Regions from separate parts of the Photobacterium piscicola genome, predicted to be linked through region 1. Evidence: predicted binding sites of a transcription regulator. Region 1 holds the regulator's gene; each other region holds the start of a gene.
What was found. The regulator PurR, encoded in region 1, represses purine synthesis genes. The targets are predictions, from matches to a motif close to TNANGNAAACGTTTNCNTNA.
Positions count from the first base shown of each region.

Region 2: a site for PurR is predicted at 1,841-1,860, ahead of ACJZU6_RS12620 (NCS2 family permease). Genes of this name have one in related genera too.
Region 3: a site for PurR is predicted at 2,462-2,481, ahead of ACJZU6_RS16525 (NCS2 family permease). Genes of this name have one in related genera too.
Region 4: a site for PurR is predicted at 2,078-2,097, ahead of metK (methionine adenosyltransferase). Genes of this name have one in related genera too.

Region 1 is NZ_CP175534.1:1,692,929-1,697,153, reverse strand. It holds gene ACJZU6_RS08135 (iron ABC transporter permease) at 1-611, shown strand, start outside; gene ACJZU6_RS08130 (heme ABC transporter ATP-binding protein) at 608-1,399, shown strand; gene purR (HTH-type transcriptional repressor PurR) at 1,779-2,783, shown strand; gene ACJZU6_RS08120 (TfoX/Sxy family DNA transformation protein) at 3,150-3,737, shown strand; gene ACJZU6_RS08115 (carboxymuconolactone decarboxylase family protein) at 4,218-4,225, shown strand, end outside.
Region 2 is NZ_CP175534.1:2,657,875-2,662,099, reverse strand. It holds gene ACJZU6_RS12625 (aminoacyl-histidine dipeptidase) at 1-829, opposite strand, end outside; gene ACJZU6_RS12620 (NCS2 family permease) at 1,911-3,200, shown strand; gene gpt (xanthine phosphoribosyltransferase) at 3,269-3,727, shown strand; gene frsA (esterase FrsA) at 3,913-4,225, shown strand, end outside.
Region 3 is NZ_CP175535.1:413,024-417,248, forward strand. It holds gene ACJZU6_RS16515 (hypothetical protein) at 1-212, opposite strand, end outside; gene ACJZU6_RS16520 (serine dehydratase subunit alpha family protein) at 748-2,052, opposite strand; gene ACJZU6_RS16525 (NCS2 family permease) at 2,544-3,902, shown strand.
Region 4 is NZ_CP175534.1:809,002-813,226, reverse strand. It holds gene tkt (transketolase) at 1-1,972, opposite strand, end outside; gene metK (methionine adenosyltransferase) at 2,365-3,519, shown strand; gene ACJZU6_RS03975 (SprT family zinc-dependent metalloprotease) at 3,673-4,158, shown strand.

The sequences.
Region 1 (4,225 bases):
ATTTGGTATATCACCTCGGCACTGATAAAAACGGCACATCTGTCGTGGTAATGCTATTAGCAGGTGTCGCAATTGGTGCTATTTCTGGTGCTGGTTTGGGGCTACTTAACTATATTGCCGATGATCAAGCGCTACGTGATTTTTCATTATGGTCAATGGGATCACTTGCAGGGGCGACTTGGTCAAGTATCTGTCTTGCCTTTGTGAGCCTCATTGTTATCTATTATTATTGTTATCGCCAAGCTAATGCATTGAACGCCTTTTTATTAGGAGAAGCTGAAGCCCGCCATATGGGAGTGGATGTTCAACATCTAAAGCGCAGTTTAATTATTGTATGTGCTGCTGGTGTGGGGATTACCGTTGCTATTACAGGTCCTATTGGCTTTATTGGTCTGGTGATCCCCCATTTAGGGCGCATGATTTCAGGCCCTAATCATAAAACATTATTGCCAATCTCAGCTATTCTAGGTGCTTTAATTTTACTTGTCGCAGATATGATCGCGCGTAGTGCGTTTGCACCACAAGAACTCCCCGTTGGTATTATTACCGCTATTTTAGGCGCTCCATTCTTCATTTATCTATTGAATAAACAAAAAGGCAGAATCGCATGACGGTAACCTCTGCACGCCCAACTGTCATTTCGGCACGTGATTTGCAATTAACATTGGCAGGAAAAGTATTATTAGATGACTTTAATATTGATATAAAAGCGGGTGAAATAACGGCGCTACTTGGGCCTAATGGCGCAGGAAAAAGCACGTTACTTAAAATACTCTGCGGTGAAATGACACCTGAAAATGGGCAGGTTACATTTTTTAATCGCGATATTGAAGATTGGCAACGATCTGAATTGGCGTGCCATTTAGGTATTTTACCGCAACACAGTTCGCTGTCTTTCGCCTTTACCTGTAAAGAAGTGGTTGAACTTGGCACTATGCCGCTATGTTTGTCACGCCAAGAAATTGACGATATCACCCTCACAACCATGCGTAATACTGATGTTCTTCATCTTGCACCACGCTTATATCCCACGTTATCAGGGGGTGAAAAACAACGAATCCATTTCGCACGCGTGCTAACACAACTCAGTCAAGCTGATGATAAATGTATTCTAATGTTAGATGAGCCAACATCTGCCTTAGATCTCGCCCACCAGCATAAAACGCTACAAATGGCACAAACCATGGCAGCAAAAGGTGCCGCGGTTATCATCGTATTACATGATCTCAACTTAGCTGCGCAATATGCTCAACGTATGGTCATTATTCAACACGGTAAGATTCAAGCCGATGGATCACCATGGCAAGCATTACAGCCTGAAATAATTAACAATGTCTACGGTTGGAACATTTCCGTACATCCCCACCCTGTTCATGGTTATCCTTATCTACTATCCTAGTATTAAAGTTCATCGTCTTTTTGATTATCTCTTGTAAATTTCAGTAAAATTACTGAAATTTACGATTTTTTGTTGATAGTTATCAAATAATTTACTCCCAGACAATTGAAACGTTGCACTACGCGTAACACTCAGTAAAATGTGAACGCAAGCGATTACACTTGAAAAATATGCAATAATTATAAAGCCGCGAATAAATGCGGCTTTTAGTGTTAATACTATTTAAGTATGCAGTAGACACATTATTGGTGCCAAATTGAATAATTAACGAGAGACTTTACCGAAAAACATTGAATTATATTCATCTCAGTAATTACTCAATTTGGTACCTCACGATTAGCTAGAAACATCTCTAGCACCCATTATTAGAAGAATAAATATGGCAACCATTAAAGATGTTGCACGTATGGCTGGCGTTTCAACTACAACAGTTTCACACGTGATCAATAAAACGCGCTTTGTCGCAGAAGCAACACAGAAAAAAGTACTTGCTGCTGTTGAAGAGCTTAACTACGCACCAAGTGCTGTTGCGCGTAGCCTAAAATGTAATACAACCCGTACAATTGGCATGCTAGTCACTAAGTCAACCAACCCTTTTTTTGCTGAGGTTGTACATGGTGTTGAAGAGTATTGCTACCGTGAAGGTTACACGCTCATTTTATGTAACACTGAAGGTAACCTTTCTAAGCAATATGATTATTTGCGCATGCTTGCAGAAAAGCGTGTCGATGGCTTATTGGTAATGTGTTCTGATCTTGATCAGAAATTACTGGATTTACTTGAGCGTCAAAAAGACCTACCAATGGTAGTGATGGATTGGGGTCCAGAAAGCCCACATACTGATAAAATTCAGGATAATGCTGAGCAAGGTGGCTACATTGCGACTAAGTATTTTATCGATCATGGTCATAGCCGTATCGGTTGTTTATCAGGCCACAACGATAAATCAACGTGTCGTGAACGTCTAAAAGGCTTTAATAAAGCAATGGCAGAAGCAAACTTAGCAGTTAACGAAAACTGGATTCTTGAAGGTGACTTTGAGTGTGATTCAGCCGTTGAAGCTGCTGAGAAGTATATTGCAATGACAGATCGCCCAACCGCCATTTTCTGTTTCAATGATATTATGGCAATGGCACTGATCAGTACTTTTGAACAAGCAGGGTTACGCGTTCCTGGTGATATTTCAATTATTGGCTACGACAATATTGATCTTGCGCCTTACTTCGCGCCACCATTAACAACTATCCATCAGCCAAAGCGTCGTTTAGGTAAAACCGCCATTAAGATTTTAATGGAACGCATGAAGAACAAAGATCATGAACCTCAAATCTTTGAAATGACGCCAGCCATCGTTGAGCGCAAGTCAGTAAAGGATTTACGCTAACACGCCCCCTTTTGATTGAGCCAATATTTTTATTGGCTTTTTTATAGCTAATGAATTTCGCTCGATGATCCTACAAAAAATATCTTATTCTCAAAAACATGAACAAACTCACAGATTCATCAGCTTTAATTAATATTAAAACTTACCTTTTTAAAAGATCGAATATAATAGGTCTTGTAAATACATATAATAGTAAGCAAAAGACTTACAAATTATAAATAATACTTCTATATTGATAATATTATTTATAAAGTGATACATGGATGATTTAGAGTAGGAAAATTCTCTCGTAAATAACTTTAATAATAAGTCAATTTACGACTACTTTAATGTTAGGTGACACTCATTTATTCACCGAGTAGAAGTATGGATAAACCAATATTAAAAAACTCATTAAAATTATTAGACCATTTAGGTAATGTTAAATCGCGTTCTATATTTGGTGGCTTTGGTATTTTCGCAGGCGAAGCAATGTTCGCACTTGTGGTTAATAATAAACTTCACCTAAGAGCAAACGCTAAAACTGAAGAGGAGTTTCAACAAGCGGGATTAGAACCGTACATCTATAAGAAACGTGGGTTTCCTGTAATAACTAAACATTACGCAATTCTTGATGAATGGTGGGAAGAACCTGAAAAAATAATAGAGCAAGCTAAATATTCTCTTGAAGCAGCACTTGCTGATAAAAAAGCAAAAGAATGTTGCGCGCCAGCTAGGATAAAAGATTTACCTAACTTACGCCTATCAAATGAAAGAATGCTCAAAAAAGCAGGTATTCAAACTATTGATCAACTATACGATCTTGGTGCACTCAACGCCTATAAGGCATTACAAAAAACACAAGAGGCATCATTAAGTTTAGAATTATTATGGGCTCTAGAAGGTGCTATACATGGCCAACATTGGTCTGTAATACCAGAAAGTAGACGTAACGAACTGCTCGCAAAACTATAATAAATATATTCGTCAACTGGCTAAGTGACGCTTAAGAATAAAGAGGCTCAGTGCCTCTTTAATTTATTTTATTCGATATCTGCATATAATCTTTCCAAACTATCCTTACTTGAACCTGCACTTCCTCTGAACACATCTTACTGTGTACATTAATTATACAGCACAATTAAAAATACACATTCCATGAAGAAATAGTTATCCAAGATCCTGTTTATTCTTTATATCGAAAATCATAGATACATCCTTCATAAAAACGTATTTTTAACGTTCTTGAACGAATATTTATCCAATACCACACTAAAGCATCATTCACCACATAAAATGTAACAATTCATACATTCATTATTGTTATTTGTTCTTTGTTATATCTAATAATTTTTTGAATAATAAAAATTTTTGTCATTAAATGAAATACAATATCACTTCCCTCGGTCTTGCTACTTAATAGTCGATGTGATTCTCATTTAATAAGGACATACCTTGCGTAT
Region 2 (4,225 bases), 960 kb from region 1:
TAAGCTTATCGATATTTGCCGCTGGTAATGTTGCAACAACGCTTGCTTCACGTGGTAGGGCATTACGTAAGCTACCACCAGTGAAATTGTTGATACGTAAATCAAGCTCATTAGCATGACCCACTAAGAAACGCGCCATTATTTTATTCGCGTTACCACGACCAGTATGAATATCACAGCCTGAGTGACCGCCTTTTAGGCCTTTAACAACTAATTTAATTGCTTGATGTTCAGCCGGAACAGCTTCGCGTTGAATATCAATGGTCAACGCAACATCAACACCGCCTGCGCAACCCATGTAAACTTCGCCTTCTTGCTCAGAGTCAGTATTCAATAGAATATCACCCTCAAGCCAGCCTGCTTCCAAACCAAAAGCACCTGTCATGCCTGTTTCTTCATCGATGGTTAATAATACTTCTAATGGACCATGTTCGATGTCTTTAGCCGCTAGAATGGCAAGGCAGGTAGCCATACCCATGCCATTGTCTGCACCTAGTGTTGTGCCTGTCGCCGTTACCCATTCACCATCAATAAATGGCAGAATTGGATCTTGAGTAAAGTCGTGGACAGTGTCTTCATTTTTTTGTGGCACCATATCAATGTGTGCTTGAAGTACAACGCCTTTACGGTTTTCCATGCCAGCTGTTGCTGGTTTTTTAATAATAACGTTGCCGGCATTATCACGACGAACATCTAATCCTTCCGCCTGTGCGAACGACACAATGTATTGTGCTAGTTGCTCTTCATATTTAGAAGGGTGAGGGATTGAACAAATCTGATCAAAGAAATGCCAAACAGCTTTTGGTGATAGTTGAGTAATTTCAGACACGGTAGCCTTCCTTTTAATATACGAGATTGGGCTAGTGTCATTTTGTAGGGTCTTAGCCGTAAAATGACAAAATAGGTAGCGAGTGTTTTTATCGCTTTGGTTTTAGCATATCACTCTGCCTTTAGGGGAGATAGGGCAAATAATAAAATCTTATAGCACTGATTTCTGCGGTTATTACGGCACTGATGCCGTTATCCTCAATCATAATTGTGGTTATGTCTTTTATATGATCAAATGTGCTGAAAAATATCCAAAAAGAGAGGGATTGAAATATAACCAAATAATAATGTAATAAATTTACACGAAAAGCCATATCTCAAGTTAAAAAAGCAGAAAGTGTGATCTACTTAAAAAAAACGTTGTAAATTTATTTCATTTTGACTATAGTTTAGTCATGCCTAATTGATAGGCACAATGATTAACACGACATGTTCAGGATGAACCCGAGATATCGCCTCCAAGGAACCGAGAATAAGTGAGCCGCGATGGCAAGCCACTAACGATGACGTTGGTGTACTTATGACTAAGGTGATTTAAATGAAAATTTTTTCTTCAATGACACATTTTTGGAATAACCGTACTGTATATACAAGTAACTTCCATTACCCAACGCCGTACCGTTACTAATTAGATTTTATTGTTTTGTTGCTTTCAACGAAACAAATGCAAGTTTGTTCATCCCCTTAAATTAAGAATATCTCGATAACACTATCCAGTTATCTGCAACATTCTGCCGCCACTTCCCTTTGAAGTGGCGTTTTTTTAGCTGCTTTTCATGTTATACCCTCATTTTTATTCTGGTTATCGGCCTTTATTAACACTTGTTTAGTTATTTAAAAAGTAAATGTTCAAAAAATAGCCATGGATGTTTTATTTTTAATTAACTGATAAATATACTTTAAATAGACGTTACTTAAGTTATATCAAGACTGATAGTTATTGTTTTACGCTTTTCAACGATAAAATCTGGAAATTGCGTGATCGCATGATTATAATCAGCCCCGAAATGGATTGCGCAATCGTTTTCTATTTCTTGGCGTTGTTTGTTACTTTATTGCGTATCTCTAAGGAACCGAGAAGCATGCTAGAAAAGTTATTTAAACTCACTGAAAATGGCACAACTGTGCGCACTGAAATTATGGCAGGTGTTACTACCTTCCTGACAATGGCTTATATTATTTTTGTAAACCCCACTATGCTAGCCAGTACAGGAATGGATCAAGGTTCAGTGTTTGTTGCTACTTGTTTAGCGGCAATGATTGGCTGCTTTGTGATGGGTTTTTATGCTAACTATCCTGTCGCACAAGCACCGGGCATGGGACTTAACGCCTTTTTTACTTATACCGTTGTTTTAGGTATGGGTCATACATGGCAAGTGGCATTAGCAGCAGTATTTTTATCTGGCTTATGCTTTATTGCATTGAGTGTTATGCGCGTCCGTGAATGGATTATCAACGCGATTCCTCATTCATTACGTATCGGTATTTCAGCCGGTATTGGTCTGTTTTTAGCGTTCATTGCTTTGCAAACATCAGGCATTGTTGTGGCGAGTCCTGCAACATTAGTCACCGCCGGTGATTTAACCAGTTTTCCAGCAATAATGGCTGCACTCGGTTTTTTCCTGACGATTTCTTTAGTACAACGTGGTTTTAAAGCGGCGGTATTAATTGCGATTTTAATTGTAACTGCAATCAGCATTATTGTTGGTGAAGTGGATTACAACGGCATTATGTCAATGCCACCAAGCATTGCTCCAACCTTTATGCAGCTTGATTTTTCAGGCGCGATGGAAGTGGGGTTAATTTCAATTGTGTTTGCCTTTTTGTTTGTTGATTTGTTTGATACCGCAGGCACATTGGTCGGTGTTGCAACTAAAGCAAACTTAATTGGTGAAGACGGCAAATTACCGCGTTTAAACCGAGCACTATTAGCCGACAGTACTGCAACCTCGATTGGTGCACTATTGGGGACGTCAAATACCACATCTTTTGTTGAGAGTGTGTCGGGTGTCGCAGTTGGCGGTCGTACAGGTCTAACAGCCGTAACAGTTGGCGTGTTATTCTTATTAGCCTTATTTTTTGCCCCATTGGCTGGAATGGTTCCAGCCTATGCAACGGCGGGTGCGCTGTTTTATGTCGCGATTTTAATGATGTCAGGTTTGGTATCGATTGATTGGCGAGATTTAACAGAAGCGGCGCCGGTGGTGGTTGTGTGTTTACTAATGCCTTTAACTTATTCAATTGCGGAAGGTATTGGTCTTGGTTTTATCACATTTGCGGTCGTAAAAGCATTGAGTGGCAAGGGACGTGAAGTAAACATGAGTGTATGGGTTATTTCAGCGCTATTTCTTGCGAAGATTATTTTCTTATAAGCGTAATGTTATATACGTTTACATAAATTTATGCGGTTTTAAATCGCTGTTTCAGAGGTTGTTTTACTATGAGTAATAAATTCGTCATCACTTGGGATAACATGCAAATGTACACGCGCCAGCTAGCAGAAAAATTGCTACCAGCAGAGCAGTGGACAGGTATTATTGCAGTTAGTCGTGGCGGTTTAGTGCCAGCTGCTATTTTGGCGCGCGAATTAGGCATTCGTCATGTTGATACCGTATGTATCGCAAGCTACGATCATGATCACCAGCGAGATATGAAAGTGATCAAGCAAGCTGATGGTGACGGTGAAGGCTTTATCGTGGTTGATGACTTGGTTGATACTGGTGGTACTGCTGAAAAAATTCGTGAAATGTACCCACGCGCTAAGTTTGTAACAGTATGTGCTAAGCCTGCGGGTCAGCATTTAGTTGATGATTTTGTTGTTAGTATTCCACAAGATACTTGGATTGAACAACCTTGGGATATGGCGGTTACTTTCGTCGATCCTATTGCGAAAAAGTAATTCGTTTATTTCAGCACTGATTCAGCAATCAAGTTATGTTGCGGTAATCATCGAGCTTGAAAACTAAGTTTTATCAAAGACGTCACGTTGTTGACGTCTTTTTTTATGGATTTTAGTTATTGGCAGCCGTTTAGGTATATTATCTAGGTCTATTAAGAGAAGTGATATATACGTTGGAGGATGCCGTGTCGGAACCATCAAAACAAAATTTATCAGAGAAGCTATTTGCTCCACGTCAAACCAGCAAAGAGACATCGAATATTGTTAAGATTGCGCATGTCCGTAGTGGGGATGTAAACAATGCTCTTGATGGTGAAAGTCAGCTTGAATGGTATCGTGTCTTACGTCGCCCACAATGGATATGGCAAGGTGTTGATCCTGTTGAGCAAGAAGCTGTTTTAGCGCGTATAGCGGGTTCTAATGCCCCTCGTACCAGTGATCATTTACTTGATACCGTTATTGGTTATCGTCCGGGTAACTGGACCTACGAATGGTCAC
Region 3 (4,225 bases), on a different replicon from region 1:
GAAAGTAAAAATACCCATAATCCCATAACCCCTACTTGGACAGGTAAAAATACAATACCTGCACCAACGGCCATGCCGATACTCATTACAATCCAACCGATGTCGACATTGTCAAATTTAATTGCTTGTTGCCATTGTTCTTGTGTCATATTGGCACGAATATGCAGAGGCGTATTCGCTGTAGAAGGGGAATTATTGACTGTTTGGTTCATATTAATATCAGCCTTGAATGATTAACCTAAACACAGTGTTTGGCTTATTATTTTGGTGGCAGGATCGCCAATCTAGTTCGCGTCTTTCTAGCAATATAAAGCAACTAAATTATAACGAAAGAGAAGCTAAAAAGAGTGCTTATGGCTCATGCATTTGGCTTTAACTTTATGTTATTTAAATATTTTAGAACCACTTATCAGAATAATCTGATAGATAAAACGCACTCAATGTCGTTATGACAAAGGTAGGATAGGGCGATTTATTTACGTCAATAAAGTGGTTTGCCTAATAGTGTTTACGCTGTTTATGGAGGGAATTATCACGCTATTATAGTGGCTTTTAAATAACCAGAAGTAATATTTTATAACTAAAAAGAATATCAAGAGGTGGGAAAATGCTATTTTTACTGTTTTTTTCTTATGATCTAGTAAATAAGAAAATATAGTCCTCTAGATTATAATAAAAAAGCAACTGAGTTATCTGGCTTTATCTATATATCTAGAGGATTTATCCACAAGTTAGCGGTATGTATGGTTATTTATTAATCATGATATCAAGGATCTGAACATCAGTTTGTGTCATTGAACCATTCGCTAACGCTGAAAGGTTACGAATAGTACTATCAACGTCGTTTGCAACAATACCTTCATTACCTGTAACACTAAAGCCATCAAGTGCCATTAATGCAGATTTTATGGCAGAGCCTGCAGATGACGATACTTTCATTGCACAACTGGTTTTTGCACCATCGCAGATCATGCCTGCGATATCACCAATCATACTGTTGATTGCTGCGCTAATTTGTTGAATATTGCCACCGAGTAGCCATGTCATACCAGCAACAGCACCCATTGATGCCGTTGTTGCACCACATAAAGCAGATAATTTGTTTTGATGGCTTTTAATATAAATCGCCATTAAATGTGACAGCATTAAAGCACGAATCAATTGTTCGTTAGTCGCCTTGATAAATTCAGCGACGACTACCACTGGCATAGTCGCAGCAATACCTTGATTGCCTGAACCTGAATTACTCATCGCCGGTTTCATGGCGCCACCCATTCGAGCATCAGAAGCTGCTGCAGTACGTAGTAATACGTCTGTTAATAGCCCTGATGATAGCAAGCCGCGATCAATATTACGCTGAAAAGTTGCGCCCACTTGAAGGCCATAGTTACCCGCTAAGCCTTCAATCGAAAGTGCATTGTTGAGTTGGTAAGCTTGCTCAATAAAGCTAATATCTGCTAATGGTGCTTGTGTTGCGAAGTCAAAAATATCTTGAGCACAAGCATCAGTGAAAGGATTGGTATTAACTTTTTCTTTGGCCAAGTGAGTCGTATTTTTTGGATCAGCAATGTAAGTTGTTATTCCGTCTTCTTCTATTGCAAGTATATGAGTGTGAGTATCTGCAATGATGACGCTTGCAGAGCGATCGCCACTAAAGACGGTGACTTTGGAATACAGAATATTACTGACATTCGCAACACTAACGGTTACTAATTTCTTATCAAGCATCGCTTTTGCAATAGCAACATCTTCAGGAGTAAGGTTTTTGAGAACTTCTAATTGCGCCTGACTGTCGCCTGCAATAGCACCCGTCGCTGCGGCGATTTCTAGCCCGACCATTCCAGTACCAGGTACAGTTACACCCATACCATTTTTCATTAAATTAGCCGATACGAACGCTTCAATTCCGGTAATTTGTTGATGATTAATATTAAGTTTGTTTACGGCAATTGCTGCTGCTAATGCAACGGATACGGGTTCAGTACAGCCAAGAGCTGGTACAACATCGCGTTTTACAACATCAATAAATGCAGGCCAAAGTGTATGTTTCATTGCAATCACCTAACGCTCTATATAAAGAGTCAAAAATTATGGATAAAGCAAATTGAGATATTTGCAGAGTCAATAATCAGCTAATAGTCTTTTTTTGTTCGTGCTGCTGAGTATACGTCTAGTTGTAAAGAAAAAAATTGTATAATCATTACTTATAGTAGGATTAAATAGAATTAATTACTATTAATTAGATTACTGGTGGAATATATGATGCGTAGATCACGGTTTTTTTGGTAGTATTTTTCATTAAGGCGATAAGGGATTTTTATGATAACTGTAAGTCTGTTATTTTAAATAGGCAAAAAAAAGTAGTTTCTAGTGGCGGTAGAGGTTACTTTTTAGGTATCATCCTCAGGTAGAGATCATATAAAGGTTGAAGATAATCACTTCAGCCTTTTCTTTTTTTTGAAAACGTAAACGTTTGCGTTGGCGCAGTAATAAATTATGGCCAGTGATGACGGTTTGAAACTAGAAAATTATAGGAAGACATCATGTCTGCTGACAATAGATCCAATACCCAAAGTTTACCAGCGCACGGCTTAGATCGTTATTTTCAAATATCTGAGCGTGGTAGCAGTGTTAAACAAGAAATTATCGCTGGGTTAACGACCTTTTTAGCAATGGTATATTCAGTCATTGTTGTACCAAGCATGTTAGGTGCGGCTGGTTTTAATCAAAGTGCTGTTTTTATTGCAACCTGCTTAGTTGCAGCTTTTGGTTCATTACTGATGGGACTGTGGGCGAGATTACCAATGGCCATTGGTTGTGCGATATCGCTTACTGCCTTTACTGCTTTTAGCTTAGTACTTGGACAAGGGGTCAGCATTCCTGTTGCTCTTGGTGCTGTATTTTTAATGGGGGTTCTATTTACGCTGATCACTGTGACGGGTGTTCGCGGTTGGATCATGAGAAATATGCCGACAGGAATTGCACATGGTACAGGTATTGGTATTGGACTATTTTTATTATTGATTGCCGCTAATGGTGTGGGTTTGGTTATCAAGAATCCACAAGCAGGCTTACCGGTGGCTTTTGGCCATTTTATGTCATTGCCTGTGATTATGTCATTGGTAGGGTTGGCTGCAATTATAGGTCTTGAAAAACGTCGAGTACCTGGCGGTATTTTGCTCGTCATTATTGCTATTTCAGTTTTTGGTCTCATTTTCGATCCTAATGTGAAATACCATGGCTTGTTTGCACTGCCTACATTTGGTGGTGAAGGCTCTTTAGTTGGTTCTTTAGATATTATGGGTGCGCTTAACCCCGTGATCTTACCGACAGTGCTTGCGTTAGTGATGACGGCTATTTTTGATGCGACAGGTACGATTCGAGCGGTGGCAGGCCAAGCTAATTTATTGAATGAACGTGGCAATATCATTAGTGGCGGTAAAGCGTTAACTGCCGATTCAGTAAGTAGTATTTTTGCTGGTTTTGTTGGAGGCTCTCCAGCAGCTGTTTATATTGAATCTGCTGCGGGTACTGCTGCCGGTGGTAAAACAGGTCTAACGGCAACAACGGTTGGACTCTTGTTTGTTCTCATGCTGTTTTTAGCGCCTTTAAGCTATTTAGTTCCCGCTTACGCAACTGCGCCAGCTTTAATGTATGTAGGCTTATTGATGCTAAGTAATGTGAGCAAGCTAGATATGAACGACTCTGTTGATGCGTTATCTGGGTTGTTATGTGCCGTCTTTATTGTGCTAACAGGCAATATTGTTACAGGTATTATGCTTGGTTTTGTGAGTTTGGTTATTGGTCGCGTTGTGTCTGGTGATTTTAAACGATTAAATATTGGTACGGTTATTATCGCAATCGCATTAGTGGTGTTCTACGCTGGCGGTTGGGCTATTTAAGCGAATAAAATTATATTGTTATCATTAACCCGCGTACTAAACGCGGGTTTTTTTATTGAATAAAATAGCTAACTTCCAATTTTGGTCTGTTGTATTGATCAAAAATGAAAACTTGCTTTACATGATCTGTGGTTATCATTGTTGCTCAGTACATTGATAGGTTATCAATGCTGAGTTTAAATAATATCGGATCGTATTTATAATGCGAATTTAAATATATATTATTTAAATTCAATATGTTATTGCTATTTTGTTGTTGGTGACTAAGCATAAAAAGAAACGCTAACGCATTTTAGAAGGTAATTAACGAAGAATGGTTTTTC
Region 4 (4,225 bases), 880 kb from region 1:
CAGTAAAGCCGAACATATTAAATAACTCATCAGCTGGTGCTGACTCACCAAAAGTTGTCATGCCAATGATGCGACCGTTCAAGCCAACATATTTGTACCAGTAATCCGCAATACCCGCTTCAATCGCAATACGTGCGGTGACGTTTGCAGGTAATACAGTTTCACGGTAAGCCGCACTCTGTTTATCAAACAAATCTGTCGCAGGCATTGAAACTAACCGTACTTGGCGACCCGCAGCGGTTAGCTCTGCATATGCTTGCGCTGCAATACCCACTTCAGAACCTGTTGCAATTAAAATAAGCTCAGGTGTAGCAGCACAATCTTTAAGAATATAACCACCTTTAGTGATATTCGCGACTTGCTCAACGTTACGATCCTGCTGATCAAGGTTTTGACGAGAGAAAATCAACGCTGTTGGACCATCTTTACGTTCAATCGCATATTTCCAAGCAACCGCTGATTCAACCTGATCACAAGGACGCCATGTACTCATGTTCGGGGTTAAACGCAGTGATGCGACTTGCTCTACTGGCTGGTGCGTTGGACCATCTTCACCCAAACCAATCGAATCGTGAGTGTATACCTGAATATTTTGCACCTTCATCAGTGCCGCCATACGCAATGCATTACGTGCGTATTCCATAAACATTAAGAAGGTTGCCCCATAAGGAACAAAACCACCGTGTAATGCAATACCGTTAATAATGGCTGTCATACCAAATTCACGCACACCGTAATGAATGTAGTTACCCGATGCATCTGTCGGTGTCAGTGATTTAGAGCCAGACCACATAGTTAAGTTAGATGGCGCTAAATCGGCAGAACCACCCATAAATTCAGGTAATAACTGACCGTACGCTTCTAGCGCATTTTGTGATGCTTTACGTGATGCGATATTGGCTGGGTTAGCTTGCAGATCTGCAATAATACGTGATGTTTCCGCTTCCCAATTCGTTGGTAAGTCACCGTTCATACGACGGCTAAATTCAGCGGCTAGCTCAGGGTAAGCTGCGCTATAAGCGGCAAACTTTTGATCCCATGCGATTTCTTTAGCGTTACCGGCTTCAATGGCATTCCAATTAGCAGCAATATCAGCAGGAATTTCAAATGGGCCGTGGTTCCAACCTAGGAATTCACGCGCTGCTGCAATTTCTTCAGCACCTAATGGCGCACCATGACAATCATGAGAACCGGCTTTATTTGGCGAGCCAAAACCAATGATGGTTTGGCAACAAATAAGGGTTGGTTTAGTGGTTTCAGCTTGTGCTGCAGCAATCGCGGCATTAATCGCATCAGCATCATGGCCATCAACGGTTGAAATAACATGCCAGCCGTAAGCTTCAAAGCGCTTGGCGGTGTCATCGGTAAACCAACCTTCGACTTCACCATCGATTGAAATACCATTGTCATCCCAAAAAGCAATTAACTTACCAATACCTAGAGTGCCTGCTAATGAACATGCTTCGTGAGAGATACCTTCCATCATGCAGCCATCGCCCATAAAGGTGTAGGTGTAGTGATCAACGATCTCATGCCCTTGCTGGTTAAATTGCTCAGCCATGGCTTTTTCTGCCAATGCCATACCAACCGCATTGGTAATACCTTGACCTAAAGGACCTGTCGTGGTCTCAACACCCGGCGCATAACCATATTCTGGATGGCCAGGTGTTTTTGAATGTAATTGACGGAAATTTTTAAGATCATCAATCGATAAATCATAACCTGTTAAATGAAGCAGAGAATAAATCAGCATAGAACCATGACCGTTTGATAATACAAAGCGATCACGATCAGCCCAGTTTGGATTTTGTGGATTATGATTCAAATGATCACGCCACAATACTTCAGCAATATCTGCCATTCCCATCGGCGCGCCCGGATGACCTGAGTTCGCTTGTTGCACACCATCCATACTAAGTGCACGAATTGCATTGGCTAGTTCTTTACGAGACACCGCATTGCTAGAAGACATATCTGCTCCAAATAGTCATAAAATAATAAATTACGAACAAATAGTTACCATTTTTATTAATGATCACTTAATTTCGTTTCAATATTGTCTCAAATAGATGCCATTGACTGCAAACGTTTTCGTTTTTAAAAAAACCAATTTATTCAATAATATGCAATCAGTCTAAATTTAAGTTTTTGTATTTAAAATGGTAACAATAAAAAGCTTCTTCTTTCACCAATGCCGGTTTTCGCTAAATCCTTACAGATTACATTGTTGATTTTATAACTGGTCGGGGTATTATAGACGTCTAGACGGAGGTAGCTCCATACATATAAACGTATGGAATGCAGTGCAGTATCAGTATTACCGCTACCGTTCTACCAAATTTATGAATATAAGTGAGACCATCAATGGCTAAACATCTGTTTACTTCTGAGTCGGTATCAGAAGGTCATCCAGATAAAATTGCAGACCAAATTTCAGACGCAGTCTTGGATGCAATTTTAGAGCAAGATCCAAAAGCACGTGTTGCTTGTGAAACTTACGTAAAAACTGGCATGGTAATGGTCGGTGGCGAAGTAACAACATCAGCTTGGGTTGATATCGAAGAAATCACTCGTGAAACAGTGCGTGAAATCGGTTATGTTCACTCAGACATGGGCTTTGATGCTAATTCTTGCGCTGTTTTAAATACCATTGGTAAGCAATCACCAGATATCAACCAAGGCGTTGATAAAACTGACCCTAAAGAACAGGGCGCTGGCGACCAAGGTATTATGTTTGGTTATGCAACCAACGAAACCAAAGAGTTCATGCCTGCACCAATCACTTATGCACACCGTCTTGTTCAACGTCAAGCGCACGTACGTAAGAATGGCAGCCTACCTTGGTTACGTCCTGATGCTAAATCTCAAGTAACATTTGAATACGATCAAGGTAAGATTGTTGGTATTGATGCCGTTGTATTATCAACCCAACACAGTGATTCAATTTCAACAGCCGATCTTCGTGAAGCGGTAATGGAAGAGATCATCAAGCCAGTATTACCACAAGAGTGGTTACGTAAAGATACTAAATTCTTTATTAACCCAACCGGTCGTTTTGTTATCGGTGGCCCAATGGGTGACTGTGGTTTAACGGGTCGTAAAATTATCGTTGATACCTACGGCGGTGCAGCACGTCACGGCGGCGGTGCATTCTCAGGTAAAGATCCATCAAAAGTTGACCGTTCAGCAGCATACGCAGCACGTTATGTAGCGAAAAATATCGTTGCCGCAGGTATGGCTGAGCGTTGTGAAATTCAACTTTCATACGCTATCGGTGTTGCTGATCCAACATCTATCATGATTGAAACGTTCGGTACTGAAAAAGTACACCAAGATATTATTATTGAAGCGGTTCGCCAGCACTTCGACCTACGCCCATACGGCCTACAAGAAATGCTAAACCTACTTCAGCCTATCTACAAAAAGACGGCTGCATATGGTCACTTTGGTCGCGAAGAATTCCCTTGGGAAAAAACCGACAAAGTAGAAGCGCTACGCGACTTCGCTAAACTTAAATAATAATAAATTTAAGTTTATCAATAATTAAGGGGCGATTATTCGTCCCTTTTTTTATACATAAAATAAAATAATCGTTACCGTTTATATTGCGGTGTATAGTCACCCATGATTATTGAGTGCCAATATAGAAAGTAACAGGGGATATTTTTGGTGATGACTCCGCTACAAAAGCAAGTACTTACTCACGTAGAGTATTGCATTGTTCATGCTAACCAGCGTTTGAATAAACGCCTAACTATGCCTAAGGTTAATTTTAATCAACGCGGTAAAATAGCAGGCACAGCCCACCTACAAAAATGGGAATTACGCTTTAACCCAATATTATTGGCTGAAAACCCTGACGCTTTTATTAATGAAGTTGTTGCTCATGAAGTCGCGCATTTAGTGGTGTTTAAATTATTTGGCCGCGTTCGTCCTCATGGTCGTGAATGGCAAATAATAATGACTGAAGTTTTCAATGTCGCCCCCAAAACCACTCACAACTTTAATGTCAGTTCAGTGGCTGGAACAACCTTTATTTACCACTGCCCATGTAGTGAATACCCACTAACTATTCGCCGCCATAATAAGGTGCTACGAGGCCAAGCCAGCTACCATTGCCGTAAATGTCGCCAACCGCTACAGCTCAAAGCATCGTAATTTGAGTCGTATTTAAACGACCTCGATAATTTTTATTATTCGTTCCTCGCCACACTGATTTTTGCCC